2 regions of the Kitasatospora sp. NPDC091207 genome follow, and region 2 is predicted to be linked to the other one. Evidence: riboswitches for the same ligand, from Rfam matches in the RefSeq annotation. Region 2 holds a riboswitch; the other holds the start of a gene.

Region 1 (14,752 bases), on a different contig from region 2:
CGACTCCAGCTGGAGGTGCTCGACGCCCTCGATGTCCAGCGTGATGTCCTCGCCCCGGGCGGCCAGGATCTGGTCGCTGAGCAGGTTGTACCGCTGGTTGTGGGACATCGCGTCCAGCCCCGTGTGGTCGTGCTCCAGGGTCGGCAGGATGCCCACCATCACGATCCGCGCACCGGCCTCGGCGGCCCGCCGGTCGGCGTAGCGCAGCCCGGTGTCGATCTCCTCGCGCAGTTCCTCGAAGACGTGGCCGCAGAGCCGGTGCGGGGCGATGTTGACCTCGATGTTGAACTGGCCCAGCTCGGTCTGGAAGTCACTGGAGCCGATCGCGCTGAGCACCTGCGCGTTGCGCATCACCGGCAGGCCCTGCTCGTCGGCCAGGTTGAGCTCGATCTCCAGGCCCATCACGGCCCGCGGCCGGTCGAAACGGTCCTCGCGCAGCATCCGCCCCAACGCGTCCTGGCAGGACTGGAGCTTGCGACGGTACAGCTGCCGGTCCGACAGGTCCGCCCGCGTCGCCACGACCTTCTCGCCCATGGTCCCCTCCTCCTGAGCGGCCGGCCGACCGACCGTGCAAGCATCATGCCCACCCCGAAGATCGATACCCGATTGCTTCGAACGGCTTGCAATGCAAGGGAACTGATGGTCTTTCAGCACATCCCTCGACTTGCCCGGCGCCACCGCCTGTGATAAACAGGTCACCCTGTGCACCTGTTCGATAGAATTCGCACTGCGCCAAGGCCGGCCCGCTGCCGCTCCGAAACCCTCGTCGACGGCAGCGGCGGCGCCCGCACCGCGATCATGCACAACCGGACACGGCCAGGTTCCGTCACCGACGACACACCGCGCCATGCCGGTATGCCGCACTCGCACGCCGATCTCGCACGGAGAGGCGACCCCGCCATGACTTTGCAGACTCCCCAGCCCCCGCCCAGCGCTCTGCGCGCGGTCCTCGCCGCGCTCGACTCGGAGACCGCGCTGCGCCAGCCCGCCGCCGCCGCGCTGCGTCATCCGACCGGCCCGCTGCTGCCCGCGCACCCGCTCGCGGTCCACGTCCTGGACGGGCCGCGCCCCGAGCTCGGCGCCGCCCGGCGGACGGGCTGGCGCTTCCTGATCAAGGACGGCGCCGAGGTGGCCGCCGCGGCCGAGGTGGTCCAGGGCGTCGAGGGCCACGCCTTCTCCCACTTCACCGCCGGGCCGTACCTGGACTCCACCGTCCGGGCACTGCGCCAGGCCTGGCAGCTCGCCCAGGCCTCGCGGGCCCGCCAGCAGCCCCGGCTGCTCACCTTCCCGGGGCAGTACGCCACCGCGCTCTGGCTGCACAGCCCGGACTCCGGCCCGGACGCGGACCAGCTGATCCCACTGGCCCCGGCCCCGCTGGGCGTCACCGCGCACCGCGCCTACCCCGCCGCCGATCTGCTGCCGCTGCTCACCCGGACGCCGCTCGCCAGGCCGCTGCTGCTCGGCTCCTCCTGAACGCTCCCCCGTCACCCCCGCACTGCCCGTACCCACCCGGACGGGTCATCGGGCATGGCCGAATCGGGTCAGCCGCCCACTGACCCGTCCGGTAGCCATTTCCGCCTGCCGCCACCTGAACGGGTGATCTCTGCCCGGTAGTTGTGGCGCATGTCACGAAATTGCTGCGCGAGCGCCCCCGGATGCCGACACTGGGAACCAGCGTGGAAGGACCACCTGTCCTACCCACTTGAGCGTCGGCCCACACCTAGCCCGGCGCCGGACAGGATCCGACTACCGCGGCGGCTCCCGCCGGTCATCCGGCGGCGCCGCATCACGGGGAGGATCGCCAAGCGAAGCGAGGGTACGCGTATGTGCCAGCACCGTCCTGAGTGCCCGTCGGCGGAGTCCGAGGACCGCGAGGCGGCCGTACCGGTGGCCTGCCACCCGGAGCAGGGTTGGAGCCTGCTCTGCAACGGCGTCCTGGTGTTCGAGGACACCGGCGAACTGCTGCCCGACGGCCGGGTGATCGCCCCGCGCCGCCCCGTCGCCCACGCCGCCTGACCGGCCGGCCGCGGGGGGCAGCCACCGAGCGACGCAGGACACCAACGGGCGGGGCCCCGGCGGAACGATCCGCCGGGGCCCCGCCGTACCTCCGCTCGCTCAGATGCCGTACTCGTCCAGCGGCGGGCAGGAGCAGACCAGGTTGCGGTCGCCGTACGCGCCGTCGATCCGGCTGACCGGCGGCCAGTACTTGTCCGCCGGGTTCACGCCCGCCGGGAAGACCGCCTCCTGCCGCGAGTAGCCGTGCGCCCAGTCACCGGCCAGGATGCCGGCGGTGTGCGGGGCGTTGCGCAGCGGGTTGTCCTCGGCCGGCCACGCACCGGAGCCGACCTTCTCGATCTCGGCCCGGATCTCGATCATCGCGTCGCAGAAGCGGTCGATCTCGTGCAGGTCCTCGGACTCGGTCGGCTCGATCATCAGGGTGCCGGCCACCGGGAACGACATCGTCGGCGCGTGGAACCCGTAGTCGATCAGGCGCTTGGCGATGTCGTCCACCGTCACGCCGGTCTCCTTGGTGAGCGGGCGCAGGTCGATGATGCACTCGTGCGCGACCAGGCCGCCGGGACCGGTGTAGAGCACCGGGAAGTGCGGGGCCAGGCGCTTGGCGATGTAGTTGGCGTTCAGCACCGCCACCTGGGTGGCGCGCTTGAGGCCCTCGCCGCCCATCAGCCGGACGTACGCCCAGGAGATCGGCAGGATCGCCGCCGAGCCCCAGGGCGCGGCCGAGATCGGGCCGACGCCGGTGGCCGGGCCCGCCTCCGCCTGCAGCGGGTGGTTCGGCAGGTACGGCGCGAGGTGCGCGCGCACCGCCACCGGGCCGACGCCCGGGCCGCCGCCGCCGTGCGGGATGCAGAAGGTCTTGTGCAGGTTCAGGTGCGAGACGTCCGCGCCGAACTTGCCCGGCTTGGCGAGGCCGACCAGGGCGTTCAGGTTGGCACCGTCCACGTAGACCTGGCCGCCGGCCTCGTGCACCAGGGCGCAGATGTCGGTGATCTGGGTCTCGTACACGCCGTGGGTGGACGGGTAGGTGACCATCAGCACCGCGAGGTTGTCGCGGTGCTGCTCGATCTTCGCCTTGAGGTCCTCGACGTCGACGTCACCGTCGACCAGGGTCTTGACCACGACCACGCGCATGCCGGCCATCACGGCGGAGGCCGCGTTGGTGCCGTGCGCGGAGGACGGGATCAGGCAGACGTCGCGCTGCGTGTCACCGTTGGCGTGGTGGTAGGCGCGGACGGCCAGCAGGCCGGCGAACTCGCCCTGGGAGCCGGCGTTCGGCTGGATCGAGACGGCGTCGTAGCCGGTCACCTCGACCAGCTGCTGCTCCAGCTGGCGGATCAGGGTGAGGTAGCCCTGGGCCTGCTCGATCGGCGCGAAGGGGTGCAGCTGGCCGAACTCCGGCCAGGTCACCGCCTCCATCTCGGTGGTCGCGTTGAGCTTCATGGTGCAGGAGCCCAGCGGGATCATGCCGCGGTCCAGCGCGTAGTCCCGGTCCGACAGGCGGCGCAGGTAGCGCAGCATGGCGGTCTCGGAGCGGTGGCTGTGGAAGACCGGGTGGGTCAGGTACTCGTCCTCGCGCAGCAGCGCGGCCGGCAGCGCCTCGGCGCTCTCGGCGATCTCGACGCCCTCGACGCCGAACGCGGCCCAGACGCCCGCCAGGTGCTCGCGGGTGGTGGTCTCGTCGGTGGAGACCGAGATCCGGTCCTCGCCGTCCTGGTACACGTTGATGCCGTGCTCGCGGGCGGCCTCGGCGATCGCGGCGGCGCGGCCGGGGACGACCGCGGTGACGGTGTCGAAGAACTCGCCGTGCAGCAGCTCGACGCCACCGGCGCGCAGGCCCTCGGCGAGCGCGGCGGCGTAGCGGTGGGTGCGGCGGGCGATGTCGGCCAGGCCGTCCGGGCCGTGGTAGACGGCGTACATCGAGGCCATCACGGCGAGCAGCACCTGGGCGGTGCAGATGTTGCTGGTGGCCTTCTCGCGGCGGATGTGCTGCTCGCGGGTCTGCAGGGCCAGCCGGTAGGCGCGGTTGCCGTCGGCGTCGACGGAGACGCCGACCAGACGGCCGGGCAGCGAGCGGGCGAAGTCGGCGCGCACCGACAGGTAGCCGGCGTGCGGGCCGCCGAAGCCCATCGGCACACCGAAGCGCTGCGAGGTGCCGCAGGCGATGTCGGCGCCCAGCGAGCCCGGGGACTTCAGCAGGGTCAGCGCCAGCAGGTCGGCGGCGACGGCGACGATCGCACCGAGGCCGTGGGCCTGCTCGATCACCGCGGTGAGGTCGCGGACCACACCGGTGGCACCCGGGTACTGGAGCAGCACACCGAAGACACCGCGCTCGACGATCTCGGCCGGGACACCGGCGGAGAGGTCGGCGACGACGACCTCGACACCGGTCGGTTCGGCGCGGGTCCGGATCACCGCGACGGTCTGCGGCAGGGTCTCGGCATCGACCAGGAAGACGCCGCCCTTGACCTTGGTGACGCGGCGGGCCAGGGCCATCGCCTCGGCGGCCGCGGTGCCCTCGTCCAGCAGCGAGGAGCCGGAGGTGGGCAGGCCGGTCAGGTCGGAGACCACGGTCTGGAAGTTGAGCAGCGCCTCCAGGCGGCCCTGCGAGATCTCCGGCTGGTACGGCGTGTACGCGGTGTACCAGGCCGGGTTCTCCATGACGTTGCGCAGGACCACCGGCGGCGTGAAGGTGCCGTAGTAGCCCAGGCCGATCATCGGCTGGAGGACGGTGTTGCGGCCGGCCAGCTCGCGCAGCTCGGCGAGGACCTGGGCCTCGCTGCGGCCGGCGGGCAGGTCCAGGCCGGTGATCGAGCGGATCGCCTCGGGTACGGCGGTGGCGGCGAGCTCGTCCAGCGAGCCGTAGCCGACCTGGGCCAGCATCTTCTCCTGCGCCGCGGCGTCGGGGCCGATGTGGCGGTTCTCGAAGGGACTGGCCTGCTCGAGCTCGGTGAGGGTCACGGGGGTGGTGGGGCGTCCCGCGTTCGGCTGGGCGTTCATGGTGGTCGAGGCCTCCTGGTCACGGACCGGCGGGGGTACGCACGCCGGACGGAACGGCCGCTGTGGAGGACAGCGGACAGACCTGGGCGGACGAACCCGACAGGCCTCCCCCTCTGTCATCGGGACCTGAGAGCTTCGCCCGCGCGGAGCGCTGTGGCGCCCCGCCGGCTTGCACCGTCGGTGAGGGTGGTGCCCACCGGCTCCCTCGCCGGCAGTCCTGCCCTGCTTTCCAGAGTGACCTATCCCACACGGTACGGATGCCTGAGAGATTCCGGGGAGGAGTTGCTCCTTCGGCGCCCCGACCAGCGGTTTCCGCTCTCGGGGACTCTCCCGAGCGGGCTCGGCGGTCGCGCCCAGGGTACCAGCGGGAGGCCCTTCCATCACGGGGGCGTCCGGTCACGGTACAGCCCGGCCCGTGACCCGTACGGCGCAGCACCGGGCCCGTCCGGCCTCACCCCGGTCGCGCGTGTCCGCTTCATGGCTTTTGGTGTGAAGTGGCGGATGGGACGGGCGGGCCGGCCGCCGGCCTGCGGGCGTTCCGCAGGCGCAGCGCACTGGAGGTAAGAGTGCAGACCGATATCGACCCCCGGGACCTCATCGGCCACAAGGCGGTCGACCGCAACGGAGACAAGATCGGCACGGTCGACGAGGTGTACCTGGACGACGCCACCGGACAGCCCGAGTGGGCCGCCGTCCGGACCGGCATCTTCGGCCGGGACGCCTTCGTCCCCCTGACCACGAGCGAGTTCTCCGGCGACGAACTGCGGGTGCCGTACGACAAGTCACTGGTGAAGGAGTCACCGGACTTCGGCGTGGGCCAGCACCTGTCACCCGCCCAGGAGCTCCAGCTCTACCGCTACTACGGGCTGGACACCCGGCTGGACGATCGGCCGTCGGCCGGCGACGGCTCCGGCTCCGAACCGGCCGACCTGGACTTCGGCACCCTGCCGGCGGCCGCCCCGGCGGCAGCGGCGGGCACCGCGGCTGCCGCGGCCGCCGCACCGAAGTCCGCGGAGCGGCCGGCCGTCGCACCGGGGCCGGTGGACCGGCCGGCCGCCGCGGCCCCGGCCAAGCCGCTCGCCTTCCACTCGGCCGACAGCACACCCCCGTCCCCCGCCGTCCCGCCGGCCGCCGACCCCGGCAGGCCGTCCGAACCCGCCACGGAGGCCAACGTGCGCACCCTGAGCGCGACCGCGCCCGCCGCCCCCTCGACACCCACCGCACCGGAGCGGCGCCCGTCGGCGGCTCCGCTCGTCGCCGGCCACGACAGCGCCGCCGCGTCGGCGCCCGCGGTCGCGACGCCGGGCACCACCGGCCCGGCCTCTTCGGCGCCCAGCGGTCCGGTGGAGATCACCTGCCGCGAGGAGCGGCTGGACATCACCACCGAGTGGCACGTGCTGGGCACCGCGAAGCTGCGCAAGTACGTGACCAGCGAGGCGGTGGAGCGCCGGGTGCCGGTGGTCCGCGAGCGGGTCCGGGTGGAGCGGATGCCGGTCGGCGAGGCCGAGCGGGCCTCGCTGAGCGACAAGGACATCGCCGAGGCGGTGGAGGAGGTCACCCTGCGCGAGGAGCGGCCGGTCGTCCGCAAGTACCTGGCCCCGATCGAGCGGGTCCGCCTGGTGGTCGAGCGCTACACCGCCGAGGAGGTGATCCGGGACGAGCTGCGGCGCGAGCACGTCGAGGTGCACGACAACACCGCGGCCGCCTCGACCCCGGCCCCCTCGTCCGCGCACGCCCCGGCCCCCGCCCACCCGGGCACCGGCGAGCGCCCGGGCACCGGCGAACACCTCGCCAACGGCGAGCACGCGGGCGCCGGCGAGTCGTCCCGGCCGGCCCCGCTGAGGCCGCTCGCCTGACGGCGGGACACAGGGACCCCGGACCTCCACGGTCCGGGGTCCTTCGGCTTTGCCAAAGCTTCACCAATCGATATTTGACACACTGAAGTATCTCCCTGCATGGTTACTTCAGTTCATTCACTATGTACGGGAGGAAGCAACCGTGAGTGAGGCACCACAGCCCACCACCGCGGCCGAGAAGCAGAGCAGCGCCCGGGTCCTGCCGGCCCTCATCCTGGCGATGCTGTCGTTCAGCGTGGTGCAGACCGCGGTCGTTCCGATCCTGCCCTCGCTGGCCAAGGAGCTCAGCGTCTCGGGCTCCAGCATCACCTGGCTGATGACGGCCAACCTGCTCTCGGCGGCCGTGCTGACCCCCCTGCTGGGCCGCTTCGGCGACCTGCGCGGCCGGAAGCCGATGCTGCTGATCTCGCTGGCCGGCCTCGTCGCCGGCTCGGCGCTCGCGGTCAGCACCCACTCCTTCACCTGGCTGGTCGTCGCCCGCGTCCTCCAGGGCGCCGGCGGTGGCGTGCTGCCGCTGGCCATCAGCATCGTCCGCGACGAGCTGCCGAAGCAGAAGGTCACCGGCGGCGTCGCCGCCATCAGTGCCTCGATGGGTGTCGGCAGCGGCCTCGGCCTGGTCGCCACCGGCCTGCTGCTGGAGCACTGGAGCTACAAGTCGATCTTCTGGATGGGCCTGTTCTTCGGCCTGCTCGCGGTCGCCCTGGTCGCCTTCCGGGTGCCCAGCGACCCGGTGACCGACAAGGAGGGCGGCGCCGACCCGCTCGGCGCGATCACGCTGGCCGGCTGGCTCTCCGCCCTGCTGGTCGCGGTCAGCCAGGGCAACACCTGGGGCTGGACCTCCACCAAGACGCTCGGCCTGTTCGCCGTCGCCGCCGTGGTCGCCCTGATCTGGGGCGTCATCGAGGTCAAGGTCAAGCACCCGCTGGTCGACATGAAGATGATGTCCCGTCCGGCCGTCGCCTTCACCAACCTCGCCGGCCTGCTGATCGGCTTCGGCATGTACGGCTCGTTCATGGTGATCAGCAACTTCGCCCAGACCCCGGAGAAGTTCGCCCACTACGGGTTCACCGCGACCGTGCTGCACGCCGGTGTCATGCTGCTGCCGTCCGCGCTCGGCTCGATGGTCGCCGCCCCGGTCGGCGCCCTGCTGATCGCCCGCCGCGGCCCGCGCCTGCCGCTCGTCCTCGGTGGCGTCCTCGGCGCCGTCGCGATGGCCTACCTGGCCGTGCGCCACAGCCACGAGGCCGACATCTACACCGCCTCGGCGATCTTCGGTCTCGGTATCGGCCTCGCCTTCTCGGCGATGCCGGCCTACATCAACGGCGCCGTCCCGGTCGAGCAGAGCGGCATCGCCAACGGCATGAACGCCGTGCTGCGCACCGTCGGTGGCGCCATCGGCACCGCCGTGATGGCCGCGATCCTCACCGGCGACACCATGAAGCTGCCGATCCCGATCGCGCTGCCCACCCTGGACGCCTACAAGCACGCGTTCTGGGTCGCCGCCGCGGTCTGCGCGGTCGCCGCGGTCGTCCCCTTCCTGATCCGCAGCGTCAAGCCCGCCGTCACCGTCGCCGACGGCAACGCGACGGCGAACCTCACGTCCGGCCCCGAGCTGGTCAAGACCGACGCCTGACGAGGCGTCCACCCCCCGCGCCCAGGGACAGGGCGCGGGGGACCGGTCCCCGAACGGTCGACGAGGGCATCGCGACCGCCGGCGGCCCGGCACCGCACGCGGCCCCACCCGGCCCCCCTGCCGGGTGGGGCCGCTTCGTGCGTTCAGCCCGCCGCCGGACCGCCGTCCCCGGGCCCGACCTCGTCCTCGGGCCCGACGCCGTCCCCACGCAGCGGCAGCGGACGCGCCGGCTCCAACGCCGGGTCCTCGACCGCGAAGGTCCGCACCCGGCCCGGCCCGCTCCACGGCGTCTCGAACCGCACCGTCACCCGGCCGACGCCACTGCCCTGCACCCACCCGGGTCCGAGCTCGGCGTGCCGTACGTCCTGTCCGGGCATCCAGTGCCGCGCGGCGGGCACCTCGGGCTCCTGGCCCCCGGCCTCGCTCTCGGCCTCGACCACCCCCGGCTCCCCCGGCTCCTCCCGGACGGCCTGCGCGAAGAGGTCCTCCTGGGTGTAGTCCGCGAGTTGCGAGACCCCGACCCCGAGCAGCCGCACCCCACCGGTGATGTCCACCTGGGAGGCCAGCCGGCGGGCCGTCTCGACGATCACCGCCTCCTCGTCCGTCGGCCCGCGCAAGGTCTCCGAACGGGTCAGCGTGGAGAAGTCGAACCGCCGCACCTTCAGCACCACCGTGCGCCCCGACCGACCGGCCGCCCGCAGCCGCCGTACGCACCGCGCGGCCAGCACGTCCACCTCGCGCAGCACCCGGTCCCGGTCCGCGAGGTCCACCTCGAAGGTGTCCTCGACCGACACCGACTTGGCGTCCTGGTCGGCCACCACGGGCCGCTCGTCCAACCCGGTCGACATCTGGTGGACACCGGCGCCGTGCGCCTTCCCCAACAGCTGCACCAGCTCGGCCTCCCCCGCCTCGGCGAGATCCGCCACCGTGTTCAGCCCCGCCCGGCGCAGCACCTGCTCGGTGGCCGGGCCGATGCCCGGCAGCGCCCGCACCGGCATCGGCCCCAGCACCGCCCGCTCCTGGCCCGGCTCGATCAGCACCAGCCCGTCCGGCTTGGCCTGCTCCGAAGCGATCTTGGCCATCAGCTTGGACCCGGCCGCCCCGACCGAGGCGGTCAGCCCGGTGCGCCGGTGGATGTCCGCCCGGAGGTCCTCGGCGAGGGCCAGCACCAGCCGCTCCCCCGTCCCGTGGTCCGCCGCCGCCAGCGCCGGCCCGTACGGACCCGCCTCCAGGTCGACGAAGGCCTCGTCCAGGCTGAGCGGCTGCACCAACGGCGACAGCTCCCGCAGCAGGCCCATCACCAGCTCGCTCACCGCCCGGTAGGCCTCGAACCGGCCGGACAGGAAGGCCGCGTTCGGGCAGAGCCGACGCGCCTGCGCCATCGGCATCGCCGAGTGCACCCCGAACTTCCGCGCCTCGTACGAGGCCGTGGAGACCACCCCGCGCCCGCCCAGGCCGCCCACGATCACCGGCTTCCCGCGCAGGCTGGGCTTGGCCGCCTGCTCCACCGCCGCGAAGAAGGCGTCCATGTCGAGGTGGATGATGCTCGGCAGTGACCGCACCCGCCGATCATGCCGCACGGGTCCGACAGTGCGGCCGAACCCGTCCTCCGCCTCAGTCCCGCGCCGTACCCGCGTCGGCCAGCGCCTTCGGGATGCCGTCCTCCCGGGGCCCGAGGAAGAACGGGTCCGGCCGCAGCCAGGCGTTCAGCGCCGCCTTGCCCGCGCCCGGGATCTCCCGCAGCCCGCCGTACAGCCAGGTGGCGTCGTGCAGTTCCGGCACCCCGACCGCGTACGCGTCGATACCGGCCGCCCGGCAGAGCGCCAGCGCCCGCCGGACGTGGAAGTCCTGGCTGACCAGCACGGCCCGGTCGACGCCGAACACCCGGTGCGCCCGGGTGCAGGAGTCCCAGGTGTCGAAGCCCGCGTAGTCGCCCACCACCCGCACCTGCGGCACCCCGTGCTCGACCAGGTACTGCCGCATCGCGTCGGTCTCGTCGTAGCTGTCCCGCCCGTTGTCCCCGGTGACCAGGATCGCCTGGACCTTCCGCTCCCGGTACAGGTCGACCGCCGCGTCCAGCCGGTGCGCCAGGTACGGCGACGGCCTGCCCTCGAAGAGCCCCGCGCCGAACACCACCGCCACCGGCGCGTTCGGCGCGCTCTCCACGGTGCCGACCCCGTCCCCCGCCGAGATCCACAGCCAGGCGCTCGGCGCCAGGGCCAGGGAGCAGAAGACGGTGACGAGTTGGAAGATCCTGCGCTGGGTGCGCCGGCGCCGCAGCCGGACGCCGAGCCGCAGCGCCCGCCGCCGCAGCAGGCCGGGTATCCCGGAGCCGAACCGCACATGCCCTCCCCTGATCGATCCACCAGGCACGACGAGGCCGCGGGCCCGGACGGTTCCCCGTCCGGGCCCGCGGCCTCGTCAGTTCCGCGGCTCAGACCGCCCGGTTGCGGCGCTGCGCCAGCTCGTCCCCGGGGTCGTGCCCGGTCACGGTCTCGCCGGTGTCGGTCCGCTCGGCGTGCAGCCGCCCGAGGGCCGACTCCAGTTCCCGCCAGACCGCGCCGACGGCGATGCCGAACACGCCCTGACCGCCCTTCAGCAGGTCGACCACCTGCTGCGGCGTGGTGCACTCGTACACGGTCGCGCCGTCGCTCATCAGCGTCAGCCCGGTCAGGTCGCCGCTCTCGACGGACTGCAGATGGGCGACCGCCACCCGGATGTTCTGCAAGGACACCCCCGCGTCCAGCAGCCGCTTGACGATCTTCAGCAGCAGGATGTCGCGGAAGCTGTACAGCCGTTGGCTGCTCGCCGGGTAGACCGAGCGGACGCTGGGCTCCAACAGACCCGTCCGCGCCCAGTAGTCCAGCTGGCGGTAGGTGATGCCGGCCGCCGCACAGGCCGTCGGGCCGCGGTAGCCGATCAGTTCGGAGGTGGGCGCGAGCCGCTCGATGGCGGGCTGGCCCGGCTGCACGGCCGGGAACCGGCCCATCCGGGGCAGTTCGGCCACACTGCGGGCGGCGCGGGGCATGTGCACGGTGCACAGGCCTCCCACGGCCGCTTCATCGCCGGTGCCGGTCATGCCTACCTCCGTCCACTCGTCCTGCGGGCAACCCAGACTGCGGGCGACAGGCACCCGGGCAGCCACTCCTGACGGTAGGCAGTCCCCTATGAGCCGTCAACGATCGCCACGCCGGGCAGCACAAACCGCGTCACTCAGGAGAGTGGTTTTTCGTGCCCCTAGTGTGGGTAAGTGGACGCTATTTGGCAAAACGGACGAACGTATTCGGCATGATGGCGGCCGTCAACCCCACTGCCGGCTCCATCGCCGTCCCTGATGACCGTCCGCGATGGCCGTCCGTGCCGGGTCCGTACTACTGCGGCGTGCCGCCGCCGAAGTCCTCCGGCGAGACCTGGTCGAGGAACTCGCGGAACTTCTCGACCTCGTCCTCCTGCTCGTCCGGGATGGCGATGCCCGCCTCGGCGAGCACCTCCTCGCTCCCGTAGATCGGCGTACCGGTCCGGAGCGCCAGCGCTATCGCGTCGGACGGCCGGGCACTCACCTCGACCCCGCCCGCGAACACCAGTTCGGCGTAGAACACGCCCTCGCGCAGGTCGGTGATCCGCACCTCGGTGAGCTGCTGCCCGAGGGCCTCCAGGACGTCCTTGAAGAGGTCGTGCGTCAGCGGGCGCACCGGCGTCATGCCCTGCTGGGCGAAGGCGATCGCGGTCGCCTCGCCGGGACCGATCCAGATCGGCAGGTACCGATCGCCCCCGACCTCCCGAAGCAGCACGATCGGCTGGTTGGAAGGCATCTCCACCCGGACACCCACGACGTCGAGCTCATTCACACACGCAACCCTATGGCCCTCGCCCCGGATATGAAAGCGCAGAGCCGACGGCGCTGGTCAGCGGGGTCGGCGCGTCACGAGCGAGGCCGCAGACCGGCCTGCACCATGGCGGCGTGCAGCCGGACGGAGAGGGTGGCCAGCTCCCGTGCCGTGGCCTCGGCGTGCGCCCGGGTCTGCGGGTTGCGGTGCCGGCGCAGCGGCGCCACCACCTGCTCCACGAGCGCGATCTCGCGGTCAGCGGCCGCCTTCATGGCCCGCAGGTGGCGCGGTTCCAGTCCGTAGCGGCCCAGTTCCGCCACCAGCCGGGCCACCTGCAGCGCCTCGCCGTCGTAGCCGCCGTCCGAACCGGCCACGACCAGCCCGTACGACTCCCACTCGACCAGCTCGCGCTCACCCGCCTCGGCGGCGGCCAGCAGCTCGGCACGGCCCAGCCGGACTCCCGCCGAGGCCTCGGCGGCCGCCACCAGCTCGCGGTCCGCCTCCTCCATCGGCCCGGGCCGGGCCTCGGCGGCGGGCAGCGCGGGCGGGGTCTCGCCGCGCTCGATCGCGTCCAGGTGCTCGCGGATCACCCGCAGCGGCAGATAGTGGTCACGCTGCATCCGCAGCACGTAGGCCAGCCGCTCGACGTCGGCCGGGCTGAACTTGCGATACCCCGACGGTGTGCGCTGGGGCTCGACCAGGCCCTCCGCCTCCAGGAACCTGATCTTCGAGATGGTGACCTCGGGGAAGTCGTCCCGCAGGGAGGTCAGCACCGCGCCGATGCTCAGCAGCTCGTCGCCGCCGCGCCGTCGGCCGCCCCCGGCGGGCCGGTCCGGACGGACCGGCTGCCTGGGGGCCGCGACCACTCCCCGCGCGCCCTGGTCCGGCAGCGGACCGGGCGACGCGGGGTTGGCCGCCCCGAGAGATGAAGGAGGGTTCGCGCTCACTCGGGCTCCTGCCGACGTTGGTTTCAGTACCCCCGGTGGTGGCTGGCGAAGAACACCAGCCGGTACTTCCCGATCTGCACCTCGTCGCCGTTGTTCAGCGGCACCTCGTCGATCCGCTCACGGTTGACGTACGTCCCGTTCAAGCTGCCGACGTCGGCGACGGTGAAGCCGCCCCCGGGCGTGCGGCGGAACTCCACGTGCTTGCGCGAGACGGTCACGTCGTCCAGGAAGATGTCGCCCTGCGGGTGACGCCCGGCCGTGGTCTTGTCCGAGTCCAGCAGGAACCGGCTGCCCGAGTTCGGGCCGCGCTGGACGATCAGCAGGGCCGAGCCCGGCGGCAGCGCGTCGATCGCCGACAGCACCTCCGCCGACAGGGCCGGCGTACCGGTGCCGGTGGTGGTGTTGGGGTCGTAGGACTCCAGGCCGGAGATCGAGATGGTCGACGTGGTCTCCGCCGCCCCCTCGGGCAGCGCGCCACCACGCAACGCCGTACCGCAGTTGGAACAGAAGCGGGCCGCGGCCGGGTTCTGGTTACCGCACCTGGGGCACGGAGTGGGGCCAGCCATGTTCACAGCCTCCTGGCGCGGGACACCCGACGGGTTGTGCCCGGCGTACGGGTCCGGGGCAAACCCTCCACCAGAGGTTGAGGGTCCTGACGGGAAACCTATGCGCGGGGCGCCGGAGGGGTCAACCGACGCGCCGTAGCCCGCCGGATTGCCCGCGTACTGCGCGTCGGCACCGTCCCGGAACATCGGACGCTCGGCGTACTCGACGCCCTCGGGAGCGGGACGCATGCCCGGCACTGCGGGCTCTTCGTCGGCCCGGCGGTGACGCGCGGTGGGTGCCTCCACGGCAGCCGCGTCACGGCCCTTGTTACGACCGAACAACTTCGAGAAGAAACTCACGGGCGAATCCCCTTGCGTGTGACAGACCCGCCCGCGGGGCAGGGTGAGAACCTCGGACAGGCTGCGGGCCCGGTCGCGGATCGGGCCTGCTGGAGCGGTGCTCCGACGTGTGATGTTCCGGCTTGTGCTGGTGCGGACCAGTCTCGCCCACCTGACGGCGGCACCCCGCACCGGGGTGCAGCCGCGGATGACGGACCGTGCGGCAGGTACGTCATCACTTCGGAGCCGGCTTGGCGTACTGCGGCGTCCTCAGGTCGACGAGGGCGTCGACGAGCACCTTCTGCTGCGGGGAGATGGTCGCGCGGGCCTGATGACTCTCAAGAGTACGGACCACACCTCCCGGAATGTTCAGCGCGGGTGTGAGGTCCTGCGGGTTCCCCACCACGGTGAAGCGATAGGGCTGCGAGACCTTCTTCCCGTCGATCTGCACACCGCCGCCGGACACGTCCGTGAAGTAGGTGTTGACCACCACGCGCACATCGTTGATCTGAATCGCCTCCGCCCCCGCCGCTCGGAGTTCCTGCAGGGTGTCCAGCAGCATATCCGCCTTCACCTGCCCTTGGGGATC
Region 2 (14,752 bases):
GATCCGCAGGTCCCGCACCGACAGGAACGGGTCCCCGGTCGGGGAGGTCACCGGCGCCGGGGTCTTCTGGAGCTCGGTCACGACAGCCTCACTCGGGGGTCGACAGCGGCGTACAGGAGGTCAACCACGAGGTTGCAGAGGACGATGAAGAAGGCGGCGAGCAGCGTGACGCCGAGGATCTTCGGCAGGTCGTTGTCGGCGATCGCCGAGACCGCGAAGGCACCGACGCCCTGGAGCGAGAACACCTGCTCGGTGATCAGCGCACCGCCGAGCAGCAGGCCGAGGTCCATGCCGAAGATGGTGACGACCGGGGTGAGCGCGGAGCGCAGCCCGTGCTTGACGACCACCTTGCGCTCGACCAGGCCCTTGGCCCGGGCGGTGCGGATGTAGTCCTCGCTCATCGTCTCCAGCATCCCGGCGCGGGTGAGCCGGGCGTAGAGCGCGGAGTAGAGGAAGGCCAGCGAGATCCACGGGAGGATCAGGTTGCGGGCCCACATCAGCGGGTCGTCGGTGAAGTTGACGTACTGGAGGTTGTCCAGGATCGGCCACTCGTAGCTGAAGAGCGTGAGCAGCAGGGCGCCGGTGAAGAAGACCGGCAGCGAGACGCCGGCCAGGGCGATGCCCATCGACAGCCGGTCGAAGATCGACTTCGGCTTGAGCGCGGAGATCACGCCGGTGGTCACGCCGGAGACCAGCCAGAGCACGGCCGCGCCGATGGCCAGCGAGAGGGTGACCGGGATGCGCTTGGTCAGCTCGGGCCAGACCTCAAGGTGGTTCTTGAAGGAGTAGCCGAAGCAGGGCACGTGGCAGGTGGCGGCGTCCGGGCCGAACTTGTACTCGGCCCCGGAGACCAGCGCCTTCAGGAAGCGCCCGTACTGGACGTAGACGGGCTGGTCGAACCCGAGGTTCTTCTTGATCGCCGCGACCGCTTCGGGGGACGGGTTCTTCCCGATGTACTGGGTGGCCAGCTGGTCGGTCGTCTCGCCGGCCAGGCGCGGCAGCAGGAAGAAGATCGCGAAGGTGACAGCGCTGACCACCAGCAGCAGCACCACGGCCGCGAGCGTCCTGCGGAGGATGTAGGCAAACACAGTTGGGCGGCTCCGGCGGCCCGCCGCCGTCCGGGATCTTCCGGACGGCGGCGGGCGCCGCTGCCTTCACCTGCCTTCAGGGATGCGGAGCCAGGCTCTTACTTGGTCGTACCGATGTTCAGGTAGTCGTACTCACCCGAGAAGGCCGAGGTGGAGACGACGTTGGTGGCGGTGTCCGAGCGGTACAGGAACACCTTGAAGTAGGTCAGCGGGACGTAGACCGCCTGCTCCATGACCTTCTTGTCGATGTCCGCGTAGATCTTCTCGCGGGCCGCCTTGTCGGTGTTGACCGCGGCGTCGTCGATCAGCTTGTTGATCGCCGGGTCGTTCAACGAGGCCAGGTTGCTGTTACCGGCCTCCTTGATGGCGCGGCCGTCGACGATCTGCTGCAGGAAGCCGTAGCCGGTCGGCCAGTCGGCGCCCCACTGCATCATCATCAGGCCGATGTTCTTCTCCTTGTTCTTCGCCGGCACGCCGACGTTGTCGGAGAGGTACTTGCCCTGCGGGAACTGCTGGATCTCGGCGTTGATGCCGACCTTCTTCAGCGCGGCCTGGATCGAGGTCGCGGCGGCGATCTCGGTGGCGCGCTCGGTGCGGGCGCTCAGGACGGTCGAGAAGCCGCCCTCCTTGCCGCAGGCCTTGAGGGCTTCCTTGGCCTTGGCCTCGTCGCCCTTGTTGTCCTTGGTCTCGTACAGGTTGATGTCCTGGTGGCCCGGGATGTCCGCCGGGAGCACCGAGTTGGCGATCTGGCCGCGGATCGGGCCGCCGACCGCGGTCTGCACCGAGACCTTGTCGATCGCGTACTGGACGGCCTTGCGGCACTCGATGTTGTCGAACGGCGCGACCTGGCTGTCGATCGCGGTGTAGACCAGGCGGCCGCCGTACGCGTTGTCCGTCTTGGCCTTGAGCTTCGGGTTCTGCAGGATCTGGGCCTGGGTCTGCGGGTCGACGCCGCCGCCGACGAGGTCCACCTGGGCGTTGCCGGCCAGCAGGTCCTTGTCGATGGTGGACTGCTCGATGTTCATCTTGAGCTGGATCTTGTCCGCGAGCTGCTTGCGGATCGGGTCGGTCGCCTTGTCCCAGTTGGTGTTCGGCACCAGCGTGAGCTGCTTGCCGTCCTCGTAGGACTCGAACTTGTACGAGCCCGAGGCCATCGGGTGCTTGACGTAGTCGGCGCCCTTGTCCTTGTCCTTCGGGACCGGCACGGTCTGCGGGGCCGAGACCAGGTAGTCGAAGTCCGCGAAGGCGTGCTTCAGGTGGAAGACGACGGTGAGGTCGTCCGGCGTCTCGATCGACTTCAGGTCACCGGAGGTGTCCTTGTAGGGACCGGCGTACGGGGTCGGGTTGTCGACCAGGAGGTCCTTGAAGTACGTCGGGCCGTTGGAGAACACGTCCTGCGCGAAGTTGGAGCGCTCCACCGCGTACTTCACGTCCTTGGACGTGATCGCGGTGCCGTCCTCGTACTTGAGGCCCGCGCGCAGCTTGTACGTCCAGGTCAGGCCGTCGGCGCTGGGCTGGCCCAGGGACTCGGCGAGGTCCGGGACCAGCTTGTTGCCCTCGTCGCCGGGGCCCGGCGCGAAGGTGGTCAGCGGACGCCCGTACAGGCGCGAGAAGTTGTAGATGTACGCGTAGTACGTGTTGCCCGGGTCCAGCGAGTCCGGGGTGCCCTTCATCTCGTAGGTGACCGTCCCGCCCTTCTTGTCCGAGGCGTTGACGATGCCCTTGGTGGCCGCGTCGGCGCCGCCGCCGGGCGCGGCGGAGGACGAGCCGTCCCCGCTCTTGGAGGAACCGGAGGAACACCCGGTGACGACCAGGACCGCGGCAGCGGCCGCGGCGGTCAGCGCGACGGTACGGGACCTACGCATGGTGGGATCAACCCCTTGAGGAAGTGGTGGCGGATCGGAGGGTCCTGACGGATTGTCAGTTGCTCTTGGGATCGAGGGCGTCACGCAGCCCGTCGCCGAGCAGGTTGAAGGCGAGCACCGTGAGGAAGATCGCCATACCGGGGACCACCATGTACTGGGGGTCCACCTGGTAGTACTTGATCGCGTCGTTGAGCATCCCGCCCCAGGAGGCCTGCGGGGCCTGGATGCCGACGCCGAGGAAGCTGAGGCCCGCCTCGAAGAGGATGTTGGTCGGGATCAGCAGGGTCGAGTAGACCAGGATCGGACCGACCAGGTTGGGCAGCAGTTCCTTGAACAGGATGAACGGCCCCCGGGCGCCCAGACTGCGGGCGGCGTAGACGAACTCGCGCTCGCGCAGCGAGAGGGTCTGTCCACGCACGATCCGGCCCATGTAGGGCCAGTTGAAGAAGCCGATCACGAAGATCAGGACCCCGATGTGCAACGGGAGGCCGTGCAGGCCGAACGCGCCGCCCTGGAGCGAGGCGGAGATCGCGATGGCGAAGAGCAGCAGCGGGAACGCCAGGAAGACGTCCATCACCCGGCTGATCAGGGCGTCCACCCAGCCGCCGTAGTAGCCGGCCATGACGCCGAGCACGGTGCCGAGGGTGTTGGAGAGCAGGGTCGCCCCGAAGGCGACGAGCAGCGAGACCCAGGAGCCCTCGATGACCCGGGCGAGCAGGTCACGGCCCTGCAGCGGGTCCACGCCGAGCGGGTGGTCGGCGCTCATGCCACCCCAGTCCCCGAACGGCAGGCCGCCGAGGTTGGCGTCCAGGAGGTCCTGGTTGAGCGCGTCGGGATCCAGGCCGAACGCCGACTCGATCGGCTTGGCCAGCACGGCGAGCAGGATGAGCAGGATCACCACGACGCCGCCGGCGACGGCGGCCTTGTCCCGCTTGAAGCGGGTCCAGGCGATCTGGCCGAGCGAGCGGCCCTCGATCTTCTTGGCCGGGCTCGCGGTGGCGGCTGCCTCCGGCGTGCTCCCGGCGGTCTTGATGGGTGCGGTCATGGTCAGTTCGGTCCCCTCGCCGACGGTGGCCGGCCCACGGGTGCCGGTCGCCGGTTCGGCGGTACGGCTGGTGCGGACGTGCGGAGGTACAGGTGCGAGTGTTCAGCGGTGCGACGTGCTCGGGTACTGCGGCCGCGCGGGATGGGCATCGCGAGGCTCAAGCGGTCCGCGTGCGCGTTCACCTTCGTGGGGCTCCAAGTACGCGCGGTGCGTTGCGCAGAACTCTCTGCCATCCGAACTGGCTTACGCCAGCCCTGACAACCGAGAGATGCCCAACTGTGATCTGTTGGCATGCACCCCCGAATCCTCGGCATATCGCTCTTCACATAGCTGTTACATGCATGTCAAGAGGCTGCGCAGAACCAGCCGGAAATCCGCCCGGAAAACACCAGGTCCGGCTTGACGAATCGTCAAGCCGGACCTGGTGAAGGCTTTTGGGCGCATGTACCCGAACTACCCGTTGTCGCGCCGTGAACACCCGAACTGCCCGTCCTCACGACCGGCGTCCGAAGTGCCCGTAGTTGTGACACGAACGCCCGAAGTGCCCACGATTGCGACCCGAACACCCGAACGCCCGGACTGCCCGTAGTCGTACCGCGAACGCCCGAAGCGCCCGCGGTCGCGCCGGGGCGTCCGATCGCCGCGCCGGGGCGTCCGATCCGCGCGCCGGGTCAGCTCCCCGGGTCAGCGCCCCGGGTAACCGGGCCACGGCTGCTGGGGCGGCGGCTGCTGCCCCGGCCACCCCGGACCGGGCGGCTGGGTGCCGTAGCCGTACGCCGGCCCCGTCTGGGAGGCGTACGGCGGCGGCGGCACCGGCGGGTACGGCGCCGCCTGCGAACGGCCGTGGCCGCCCGCCTCGCGGTCGTAGAACGGCCGCGCGTTGGCCCGCATCCAGAGCGCCACCGGGTCGTACTCGTCCCCCATGGCCACCGTGGACACCGCCAGGCCCTCCGGCGCGACCGCGATCGCGCGCTGCATCAGCGCCCGGACGGCCTCCACCGTAGGTGGCGAACTCTCGTACAGCTCCAGGCCGATGGCCAGGTAGGGCTCCCCCACGGAGGGCTGCACCCAGGCCCGGCGCAGCGCCTTGACCGCCCGCACCTCGACCGCCTGGCGCTCCAGCAGCGCGAAGAACTGCTGGGCCGGCAGCTGCGGTTCGCTCAGCTTCAACGGGCCGGCCGGCAGCCGGTCCAGGCCGGCCGCGATCCGCCGCAGGTCCGCCCAGGGCACCCCGACGCCGCCGCCGGGGGCGTGCGGGTTCAGCCAGAGGCCCCAGCGGGTGCGATAGAGCGAGGCGGCGATCTCGCGCCCCGAGATCACCTCGTGCGCCCGCGCCCAACCGGACGCCGCCAGCTGCTCGGGCGAGGTGACGGCCGGCGCGTAGCCGTGGCCGCTGATCTCCATGTTCCCGTACTGGGCGTCCGCGCTGCCCGGCGTCCCGTGCCAGAGCAGCATCCAGACCTGCCCCGCGGCCAGCGCGTGCAGCAACGCCTCGTACGCCTCCCAGCGTTCCGGCGCGACCTCGCGCAGGGCGTGCTCCAGCGCTCTCGGATCCGCTCCGGGGCGCCCGGCGGGTGCCTGGCCCCAGGGCCCCGGTGCACCGCCCGCTACCGCTCCCGCACTCATGCGCCCACCTCGCTGCGCCTCTTCTTCTCTCACCTGCCGCCGGCCCGGCGGTCATCTGCAGGCACCCTATGGGGCGCCACCCACCACCGCCACGCCGACGTGCCCGGCTGTGCCCTCCGACCCGCTGCCGGGCGGGGCGGAACGCGTCACATCCGGGTGTAGAACGGCTGTACCCGGTTGAGCAACCACTCGACCACGGGATCGTCCGCGAGGTCGAGCAGTACGAGGTGGACGCCGCCGGGCAGCGGGGCGGTTCCCAGCGCGCGGCCCAGGGCCTCGTTCACGGCGGCCGGCTCGGCCGGGCCCACCGGGTCGAGCTGGACGCCGACGAACATCACCGTCGGCTCGCCCTCGACGCTGGCCAGCGCCCGCCTGGCGGTCAGGACGCCGGGCAGGGCGGACAGTTCGTACCGGCAGGCGGCCAGGAAGGCCTCCGGGTCCTCGCCCGGTACCGGCTCGCGCAGCGCCACCCGGCCGCCGGTCGCCGCCTCCGGGGCCTCCCAGCGGTCCTCGCGCGGCCCGCGCCGCAGCTCCGCGACGCCCTGCGGCGGCACCGGGATGCCCACCGGCGCGTCCGGGTTCACCGCGATGCCGACCCCCAGCGGCAGCCCGCGGGCGAACTCCCAGGCCGGTGCGACCGCGAAGGCCATCCCGGGCACCTGCTGCAGGAACACCTCCTGCGAGGAGAAGACCGGGACGTAGGGGTCGCCGGCCAGCTCGATGACCGGCAGGTCCAACGCCTGCCCCTGGGGGTCGCCGCCGGCCGGCAGCGGGATCCACACCTGGCTGCGGGCCAGCACCTCGATCACCCGGGGGGTCGCGCCCGGATCGCCGAGCGCGGCGGTGAGCACCTGCTCCAGCTCGTTCGCGGGCCATCCGCCGCCCGGCGGCGCCGCCTCCGGGCCGCCCCACCCCTGCTGCTGCTCCACCGGGTACCCCATGTGCCGCTGTACCGCCCTCTGCTCGCCGACGCCGAGCAGCCTAGCGGGCCCGCGCGCGGAGCCGCGGCGCGCGCCGGTGCCCGGCCCCGGGCACGGGGCGGGGGTGGGGACGAGGGCTGGGACGGGGCCGGCCCGGGGCGGCCGCGGAGGCGCCCGGGCCCGGCGGCGGGGGCGGCGGCGGGGCCGCCCGACGGACCGGTCGAAGGCCAGGCGCGGGGCCCCTCTCCCGTCTTCCGCCGGGACGTGCCATGATGTCCGCGTCTCGGCGTATTCCCACCGGGGCCCTAACTCCATACCGGCCGCTCGAACCCGCGCGGGAGAGTCCGGAGTGCCCCGAGAGGCGGCACAGCCGGCGCCGAAGGAGCAAGTCCTCCCCGGAATCTCTCAGGCCCCCCTACCGCACGGGTTAGGCATTTCTGGAAAGCGGCGCACGGCCCTGTCGCGCGCCCACCCACGGTGCAAGCCGCCATGCTGTCCTGTTAGCGCTGTCAAGCGCGCGGGTCCGTGTGCGGTGAAGCTCTCAGGTACGACGACAGATGGGGAGACCCAGCCGCCGCATGCCCGCGCGCAGGCTCGGTCCCCGAGCGGGACCGGTCCGGCGTGCGCACACCTGAGTGCCCAGACCGAGGAGTTCCAGGCCATGTCGTCCCTCCGCCTCACCGCGCTCGACGCGCAGCACCGCGCCCTCGGCGCGACCATGACCGACTTCGCCGGCTGGGACATGCCGCTGCGTTACGGCAGCGAGCGCGAGGAGCACCTCGCCGTCCGCACCAAGGCCGGTCTGTTCGACCTCTCCCACATGGGCGAGATCACCGTGACCGGCCCGCAGGCCGGCGCGATGCTGGACCACGCGCTGGTCGGCTTCGTCTCCGCGCTCGGCGAGCTGCGCGCCCGCTACACCATGATCTGTGCCGAGGACGGCGGCATCCTGGACGACCTGATCGTCTACCGCCTGCGCGAGGACGCCTTCCTGGTCGTCGCCAACGCCTCCAACGCCCAGTTGGTGCTGGACGAGCTGATCGCCCGCGCCAAGGGCTTCGACGCCGTCGTCACGGACGACCGCGACACCTACTCGCTGATCGCCGTCCAGGGCCCGGAGGCCACCGCGATCCTGGCCGACACCACCGGGGCCGACCTGCCCGGCCTGAAGTACTACGCGATCCTCCCGGCCCAGGTGGCCGGCCGCGACGTGCTGCTCGCCCGCACCGGTTACACCGGCGAGGACGGCTTCGAGATCTTCTGCAACCCGGGCGACGCCGCGCACATCTGGACCGCGCTGACCGAGGCCGGCACCGGGCGCGGGCTCGTCCCCTGCGGCCTGTCCTGCCGCGACACGCTGCGCCTGGAGGCCGGCATGCCGCTCTACGGGCACGAGCTCTCCACCGACCTGACCCCGTTCGACGCCGGCCTCGGCCGGGTGGTCCGCTTCGACAAGACCACCAACGAGGGCGCGTTCGTCGGCCGCAAGGCCCTGGAGCAGGCCGCCGCCGCGGCCGAGGCCAACCCGCCGCGGGTGCTGGTCGGCCTGGTGTCCGAGGGCAAGCGCGTCCCGCGCGCCGAGTACACCGTGGTGACCACCGACGGCGAGCCGATCGGCCGGATCACCTCGGGCGCGCCCTCCCCCACCCTGGGCAAGCCGATCGCCATCGCCTACGTGGACGCGGCGCACGCCGCCCCGGGCACCACCGTCGCGGTGGACGTGCGCGGCAAGCACGAGCCGGTGCAGGTCGTGGCGCTGCCGTTCTACAAGCGCGCCCGCTGAGGCCCGCTCTTCCCGAAGATCCACGTCGAAGCCGTCCGTCCGGCGGCCCGCTTCGTCGTACCCGCTTCCCATCCTGGAGAATGACGCCATGAGCAACCCCCAGCACCTGCAGTACACCAAGGAGCACGAGTGGCTGACCGCCGCCGAGGACGGTGTCTCCACGGTCGGCATCACCGCCCACGCGGCCGACGCCCTCGGTGACATCGTCTACGTGCAGCTGCCCTCCGTGGGCGACACCGTGACCGCGGGTGAGACCTGTGGCGAGCTCGAGTCCACCAAGTCGGTCAGCGACCTGTACTCGCCGGTCACCGGCGAGATAGTCGAGGTCAACCAGGACGTCCTGGACGACAACTCGCTGGTCAACAGCGCCCCCTTCGAGGGCGGCTGGCTGTTCAAGGTGCGCGTCGAGGCCACCGACGAGCTGCTGAGCGCCGACGAGTACAACGCCCTCACCAACCCGGCCTGAGCCGGCCGTTCGGGGTGGCCGCAGCGCGGCGGCCGCCCCGGCCACCGGGCCGCCCCCGCCCTCCCGTCGCCCACCGCCACCCCGCACCGGGGCGCGCCACGCGCGGCACCTCCTTCTCTCCTCCCGGGAAGACCACACCATGACGGTTCTCAACCAGTCCCTGCACTCGCTCGACCCTGAGATCGCCGCCGCGGTCGACGCCGAGCTGCACCGCCAGCAGACCACCCTGGAAATGATCGCCTCCGAGAACTTCGCCCCGGTGGCGGTCATGGAGGCCCAGGGCTCGGTGCTGACCAACAAGTACGCCGAGGGGTACCCCGGCCGTCGTTACTACGGTGGCTGCGAGCACGTCGACGTGGTCGAGCAGATCGCGATCGACCGGGTCAAGGCCCTGTTCGGCGCCGAGCACGCCAACGTCCAGCCGCACTCCGGCGCGCAGGCCAACGCCGCCGCGATGTTCGCGCTGATCCAGCCGGGCGACACCATCCTGGGGCTGAGCCTGGCCCACGGCGGTCACCTGACCCACGGCATGAAGATCAACTTCTCCGGCAAGCTCTACAACGTGGCCGCGTACCACGTGGACGACAAGACCGGCCAGGTCGACATGGCCGAGGTCGAGCGCCTCGCCAAGGAGCACCAGCCGAAGCTGATCATCGCCGGCTGGTCCGCCTACCCGCGCCAGCTGGACTTCGCCGCGTTCCGCCGGATCGCCGACGAGGTCGGTGCCCTGCTGATGGTCGACATGGCGCACTTCGCCGGCCTGGTCGCCGCGGGCCTGCACCCCAACCCGGTGCCGTACGCGGACGTGGTCACCACCACCACCCACAAGACCCTGGGCGGCCCGCGCGGCGGCGTCATCCTCTCCAAGGCCGAGTGGGCGAAGAAGATCAACTCCGCGGTCTTCCCCGGCCAGCAGGGCGGCCCGCTGGAGCACGTGATCGCCGGCAAGGCCGTCGCCTTCAAGGTCGCCGCCTCGGAGGAGTTCAAGGAGCGCCAGCAGCGCACCCTGGACGGCGCCCGGATCCTCGCCGAGCGGCTGCTCCAGGCCGACGTGGCCGAGGCCGGCGCCTCGGTGCTGTCCGGCGGCACCGACGTCCACCTGGTCCTGGTCGACCTGCGCAACAGCCAGCTCGACGGCCAGCAGGCCGAGGACCGGCTGCACGAGGTCGGCATCACGGTCAACCGCAACGCCATCCCGAACGACCCGCGCCCGCCGATGGTCACCTCCGGCCTGCGCATCGGCACCCCGGCCCTGGCCACCCGCGGCTTCCAGGCCGAGGACTTCCGCGAGGTCGCCGACATCATCGCCGAGGCGCTCAAGCCCGCCTTCGACGAGACCGTCGCCGCCGCGCTGAAGGCCCGGGTCTCCGCCCTCGCCGAGAAGTACCCGCTCTACCCGAACCTGTGATTCGGCTGTAGGTGACCGGCCTCACCCTGCCTGGTCACCTGGGATTCCGGGGCACCGCGCACACTGGACAGTGCGCGCGGTGCCCCGTTCCGTGTCAGCACCCCGCCTGCAAGTCCTTCCACGAGACCAGACAAGGACGTCCTCCGTGGCCATCAGCGTCTTCGACCTCTTCTCCATCGGCATCGGCCCGTCGAGTTCCCACACCGTCGGCCCGATGCGCGCCGCCCGGATGTTCGCCCGCCGCCTGAAGTCCGAGGACCTGCTGACCGGGGTGGCGAGCGTCCGCGCCGAGCTCTTCGGCTCGCTGGGCGCCACCGGACACGGCCACGGCACCCCGAAGGCCGTCCTGCTGGGCCTGGAGGGCCACTCGCCCCGCACGGTCGACGTCGACCAGGCCGACGGGGACGTCGAGCGGATCACCGCCGAGAAGCGGATCCGGCTGCTCGGCACCCACCCGATCGACTTCGACCCGGGCAGCCAGCTGATCCTGCACCGCCGCCGCTCGCTGCCCTACCACGCCAACGGCATGACCCTCTGGGCCTTCGCCGCCGACGGCAGCACGCTGCTGGAGAAGACGTACTACTCGGTCGGCGGCGGCTTCGTCGTCGACGAGGACGCGCTCGGCGCGGACCGCGTGAAGCCCGACGACACCATGCTCAAGTACCCCTTCCGCACCGGCGACGAACTGCTCCGCCTCAGCCGCGAGACCGGCCTGTCCATCTCCGGCCTGATGCTGGAGAACGAGAAGGCCTGGCGGAGCGAGGAGGAGATCCGGACCGGACTGCTGGAGATCTGGCGCGTCATGCAGGAGTGCGTCCGCGCCGGGATGTCCCGCGAGGGCATCCTGCCCGGCGGCCTCAAGGTCCGCCGCCGCGCCGCCTCGGGCGCCCGCGCGCTGCGCGCCGAGGGCATCGGCCCGGCCAACGCCATGGAGTGGGTGACCCTCTACGCGATGGCCGTCAACGAGGAGAACGCCTCCGGCCGCCGCGTCGTCACCGCCCCGACCAACGGCGCGGCCGGAATCATCCCCGCCGTCCTGCACTACTACCTGAACTTCATCCCGGGCGCGGACGAGGACGGCATCGTCCGCTTCCTGCTCGCCGCCGGCGCGATCGGCATGCTCTTCAAGGAGAACGCCTCCATCTCCGGCGCCGAGGTCGGCTGCCAGGGCGAGGTCGGCTCCGCCTGCTCGATGGCGGCCGGCGGCCTCGCCGAGGTCCTCGGCGGCTCCCCCGAGCAGGTCGAGAACGCCGCCGAGATCGGCATCGAGCACAACCTGGGCCTCACCTGCGACCCGGTCGGCGGCCTGGTCCAGATCCCCTGCATCGAGCGCAACGGCATGGCCTCGGTCAAGGCCGTCACCGCCGCCCGGATGGCCCTGCGCGGCGACGGCCGGCACCACGTCTCCCTGGACAAGGCGATCAAGACCATGAAGGAGACCGGGGCCGACATGAAGATCAAGTACAAGGAGACCAGCCGCGGCGGCCTCGCCGTCAACGTCATCGAGTGCTGATTTCAGCAGCCCTGACCTGGGCAAATGAGTTCCTCAGGCTTCCTCGTGGCGGCGTCTTCGCGACGCCACGGTGGACGACGCCGACCGCGTGACCCGACGGAGGGACAGCAGTGGCGATCGAGGCGGAGCTCAAGGCTGTGGTGGGCGACCCGGAAGCGGTCCTCCGATCTGTGCTCGCCTCGCTCGGCATCACGGAGGACGACCTGACCACCGAGCAGTACACGGACGCCGTTGCCGCTGCCCGGCCGGCCTGACCTGAGCACGATGAGCGCCTCGCCCGAATCCGGGCGGGGCGCTCAGGGGCGGAGCAGGGCGATCACCGCGGCTACGAGACTCCTGTCCGTGCGGCGAGCTCCCGCACACCGGCCACGGTCACTGGCGCGTAGAGCAGGTCCGCTGTCAGCGCCCGCAGAGCTGGCCGGCGTACCTCCTCCGGGGCGACCTGCTCGGTGAATCGCAGCGACGCGAACGTACGACGGTGGTCGCCGAGGGAGTGCCACATGCGGGCGCAGTCAGTGCCGTATCGGGCCCGGCGCTCGGCCGTCGGCAACTGCCCCGGCACGGTCCGCGCCGCGTACGGCACACCCTCGTCGGGAGTCCCGAGTGCCGTGTGCACGCCGATCCAATACAGGTCGGCCTGCGCACTGGTGGCATCGACCGTGAACAACTGGGTTCGCGGCCGGGGACCACTCGACGCCAGGCGGACGACCGCGAGCTCCGCCTCCGCCATGAGGTCGAGGGCGTCACCTCGACGCTGACCACACGCGGCCGTGTAGGCGGCCGTCATCAGCAACGTCGTCGCCACCGCCCGGGACGTGTCATCCGGGGTCTGGGTGAGTGCGTCAGCGGTGCGGCGCAGAAGGTCAACGGCAGCGGCCGGACGCCCGGCACGCCGCATCGTGATCGCCAGGACCCGGGCAGCCTCACCCTGGACGACCGGGTCGCCGCTGGCCTGGGCTGCGGCCAGGGCCCGATCCGCCGCCGGCCAGGCGATGTCCGAATGACTTTTCAGTGCCAGCTCGGTCGCCAGCACCCAGGCTCGTGCGACGCAGGCGTGCGCCTCCTCGCGGGCCCGGCCGGACACCGCCTCGCGGGTCGCCTGGGCTGTGCCCAGCAGGCTGGGCAGGGAATCGCCGAGATCCTGGTACCGCGACGCCGTGAACTGATCGCGGGCCAACGCCAGCGCGGTCCTGAGCTGCCGCACCGACGTGGGCGCCGACGCTTCCGGCGAGTACAAGGCCCCGACGATCCGGGACGACGCGTCCGGGCGCCCCGCAGCAATCGCCGTCGACGGGAGCACCCCGGCCCCCGCCGCCGCTACGCCGGCCACGAGCAGCTGCCTGCGGAGCATGGCGTCCTCCTGATCCGGAATCACATCCCGTGCCAGCGTAGCCGGTGCACCCACGCTGACGGCGTCACGCGGCAGGTCCAACGCTCGGGCGATCAACAGGAGTGGCTGCTCGGCGGGCCGCAGCAGGCCGGCCTCAACTCGGCTGATCGCGGACGCCGAGTACCCACACGCCCGGCCCAGTTGGGCCTGGGTCATCCGCTGTGCACACCGGGCGGCCCTGATGACCGTCCCAAGCTGACGCTGATGCACGGGTCCGCCCTTCGCCTGCACGGGCCGGCCACCCTACCGACCCGACGGCACCTGCGGGCAGGGCGTGCACAGGGTGTGCGGGGCACGCACGCGGCGTGCGAGAGCGCCCCGAGGGCCTCCACGGAAGGGCCACCACCCGGTTCGCTGGTGATGCCCGGCCGGCGCACCTCTGCCACACCACACCGAGGAGACGACGCCATGAGCGCCATCCTGCTCGACAAGCCCAGCACCGAGGCCCAGCTCGCCGAGAAGCAGCCCGCCACCACCCCGGCGCCCAGTACCCTGCTGAAGCGGGTCGACGAGGCGAGCGCCCGTACCTGCCCGGTCTGCGGATCGGGCGCCACCTACCAGACGATGGACGGCCGATGGGGCTGCACCCAGTGCGGCGCCACCTGGGCCTGACGCTCCGAGGAGGACCCGATGGCGAACTGCGCGCAGTGCCACACCGCTGAAGCGGCAATCGAGGATCTCGACGTGCAGCCGCCGACACCGTGGTGCCTCGGGTGCGCCACCGCCCTCGTACGCGCCGGCGATCCAGTGGTCAACTACCGCGCGCTCGACGGTCAGGGTGAGTACGGCCGCATCCTGGCCGGTGGCAGCACCGCAGTACTGCCGTTTCGCTGACGGACATGACAAAGCGCCCTCGCCCGGCCATAACCGGGCAGGGGCGTGGTTGCTCGGGGACGGAGCAGGGCGATCACGACGACGACGGTGCCGGCAGCTCGTCGTCGGGGTCCGGGTCGGAGCGGAGCCGGCGTGGCAGCAGTCTGTCGACGGCGGACAGGGCCATCACGCGGGTGAGGCCGGCGGCCACGGCCAGGCCGACGCCGGGCGTCGCCTCCGGGATGCCGGAGGCCTCATGACCGGCCTGCGCGCCACCATGCGGAGTCCGTCCTCGCCTTCTGGCAGACCCCCGTGGAGCAGCTCCCCGTCCACTGGCCCGAGGCCCACCGCCGGCTGACCGGGCAGCAGGTCAGCCGACCCGCCGGCTCCTGGCGACCGCACGACGAAGGCCGGCGCCCCCGATCCGGGGCGCCGGCCTTCGTCGATTCCGGGCGGGGTCAGACGGCCGGCTCGGCCTCCACCGCCGGGACGTCCACCTGGTCGGCCTTCGTGTCCCGCATGACCAGGGTGGCGACGACGGCGGCCGCGAGGACGCCGATCGCGCTGATGGTGAAGGTGGTCGACATCGAGGAGGTGAAGGCCTCCCGGGCGGCGTGGACCAGGGCGGCGTCGCCGTGGGAGGCGGCCAGGGCGTCGCCGATCGAGCGCTTGGCCTGCTCGGAGCTTCCGGCCGGCATCTCCTGGGCGAACCGGCTGGAGAGCAGGGAGCCGAGGATGGCGATGCCGAGCGCGGTACCGGCCTGCTGGATGGTGTCGTTCAGCGCGGACCCGACGCCGGCCTTGTCGGTGGGGATGGTGCCCATCAGGGCGCCGA

What was found. Region 2 has a riboswitch for glycine ahead of gcvT (glycine cleavage system aminomethyltransferase GcvT). Riboswitches for the same ligand answer to the same signal wherever they lie in the genome.
Positions count from the first base shown of each region.
Region 1: it holds a riboswitch for glycine, as region 2 does, so the genes downstream of both, gcvP (aminomethyl-transferring glycine dehydrogenase) here and gcvT (glycine cleavage system aminomethyltransferase GcvT) in region 2, are expected to answer to the same signal.

Region 1 covers NZ_JBIVVS010000005.1:314,628-329,379, forward strand. Annotated here, with positions in the region: gene ACIQTO_RS12955 (glutamate--cysteine ligase) at 1-534, opposite strand, end outside; gene ACIQTO_RS12960 (hypothetical protein) at 901-1,473, shown strand; gene ACIQTO_RS12965 (DUF5999 family protein) at 1,825-2,016, shown strand; gene gcvP (aminomethyl-transferring glycine dehydrogenase) at 2,116-5,016, opposite strand; glycine riboswitch at 5,256-5,359, opposite strand; gene ACIQTO_RS12975 (DUF2382 domain-containing protein) at 5,583-6,872, shown strand; gene ACIQTO_RS12980 (MFS transporter) at 7,015-8,505, shown strand; gene ACIQTO_RS12985 (DNA polymerase IV) at 8,649-10,067, opposite strand; gene ACIQTO_RS12990 (vancomycin high temperature exclusion protein) at 10,120-10,848, opposite strand; gene ACIQTO_RS12995 (MerR family transcriptional regulator) at 10,940-11,584, opposite strand; gene ACIQTO_RS13000 (bifunctional nuclease family protein) at 11,877-12,353, opposite strand; gene ACIQTO_RS13005 (MerR family transcriptional regulator) at 12,428-13,120, opposite strand; gene ACIQTO_RS13010 (FHA domain-containing protein) at 13,303-13,845, opposite strand; gene ACIQTO_RS13015 (DUF881 domain-containing protein) at 14,399-14,752, opposite strand, start outside.
Region 2 covers NZ_JBIVVS010000003.1:424,081-438,832, reverse strand. Annotated here, with positions in the region: gene ACIQTO_RS09520 (ABC transporter ATP-binding protein) at 1-81, opposite strand, end outside; gene ACIQTO_RS09515 (ABC transporter permease) at 78-1,088, opposite strand; gene ACIQTO_RS09510 (ABC transporter substrate-binding protein) at 1,187-2,953, opposite strand; gene ACIQTO_RS09505 (ABC transporter permease) at 3,009-3,998, opposite strand; gene ACIQTO_RS09500 (enhanced serine sensitivity protein SseB C-terminal domain-containing protein) at 4,683-5,624, opposite strand; gene ACIQTO_RS09495 (enhanced serine sensitivity protein SseB) at 5,771-6,553, opposite strand; glycine riboswitch at 6,870-6,975, shown strand; gene gcvT (glycine cleavage system aminomethyltransferase GcvT) at 7,206-8,327, shown strand; gene gcvH (glycine cleavage system protein GcvH) at 8,416-8,793, shown strand; gene glyA (serine hydroxymethyltransferase) at 8,933-10,201, shown strand; gene ACIQTO_RS09475 (L-serine ammonia-lyase) at 10,347-11,714, shown strand; gene ACIQTO_RS09470 (hypothetical protein) at 11,825-11,968, shown strand; gene ACIQTO_RS09465 (helix-turn-helix domain-containing protein) at 12,040-13,314, opposite strand; gene ACIQTO_RS09460 (hypothetical protein) at 13,513-13,716, shown strand; gene ACIQTO_RS09455 (hypothetical protein) at 13,735-13,938, shown strand; gene ACIQTO_RS09450 (MFS transporter) at 14,376-14,752, opposite strand, start outside.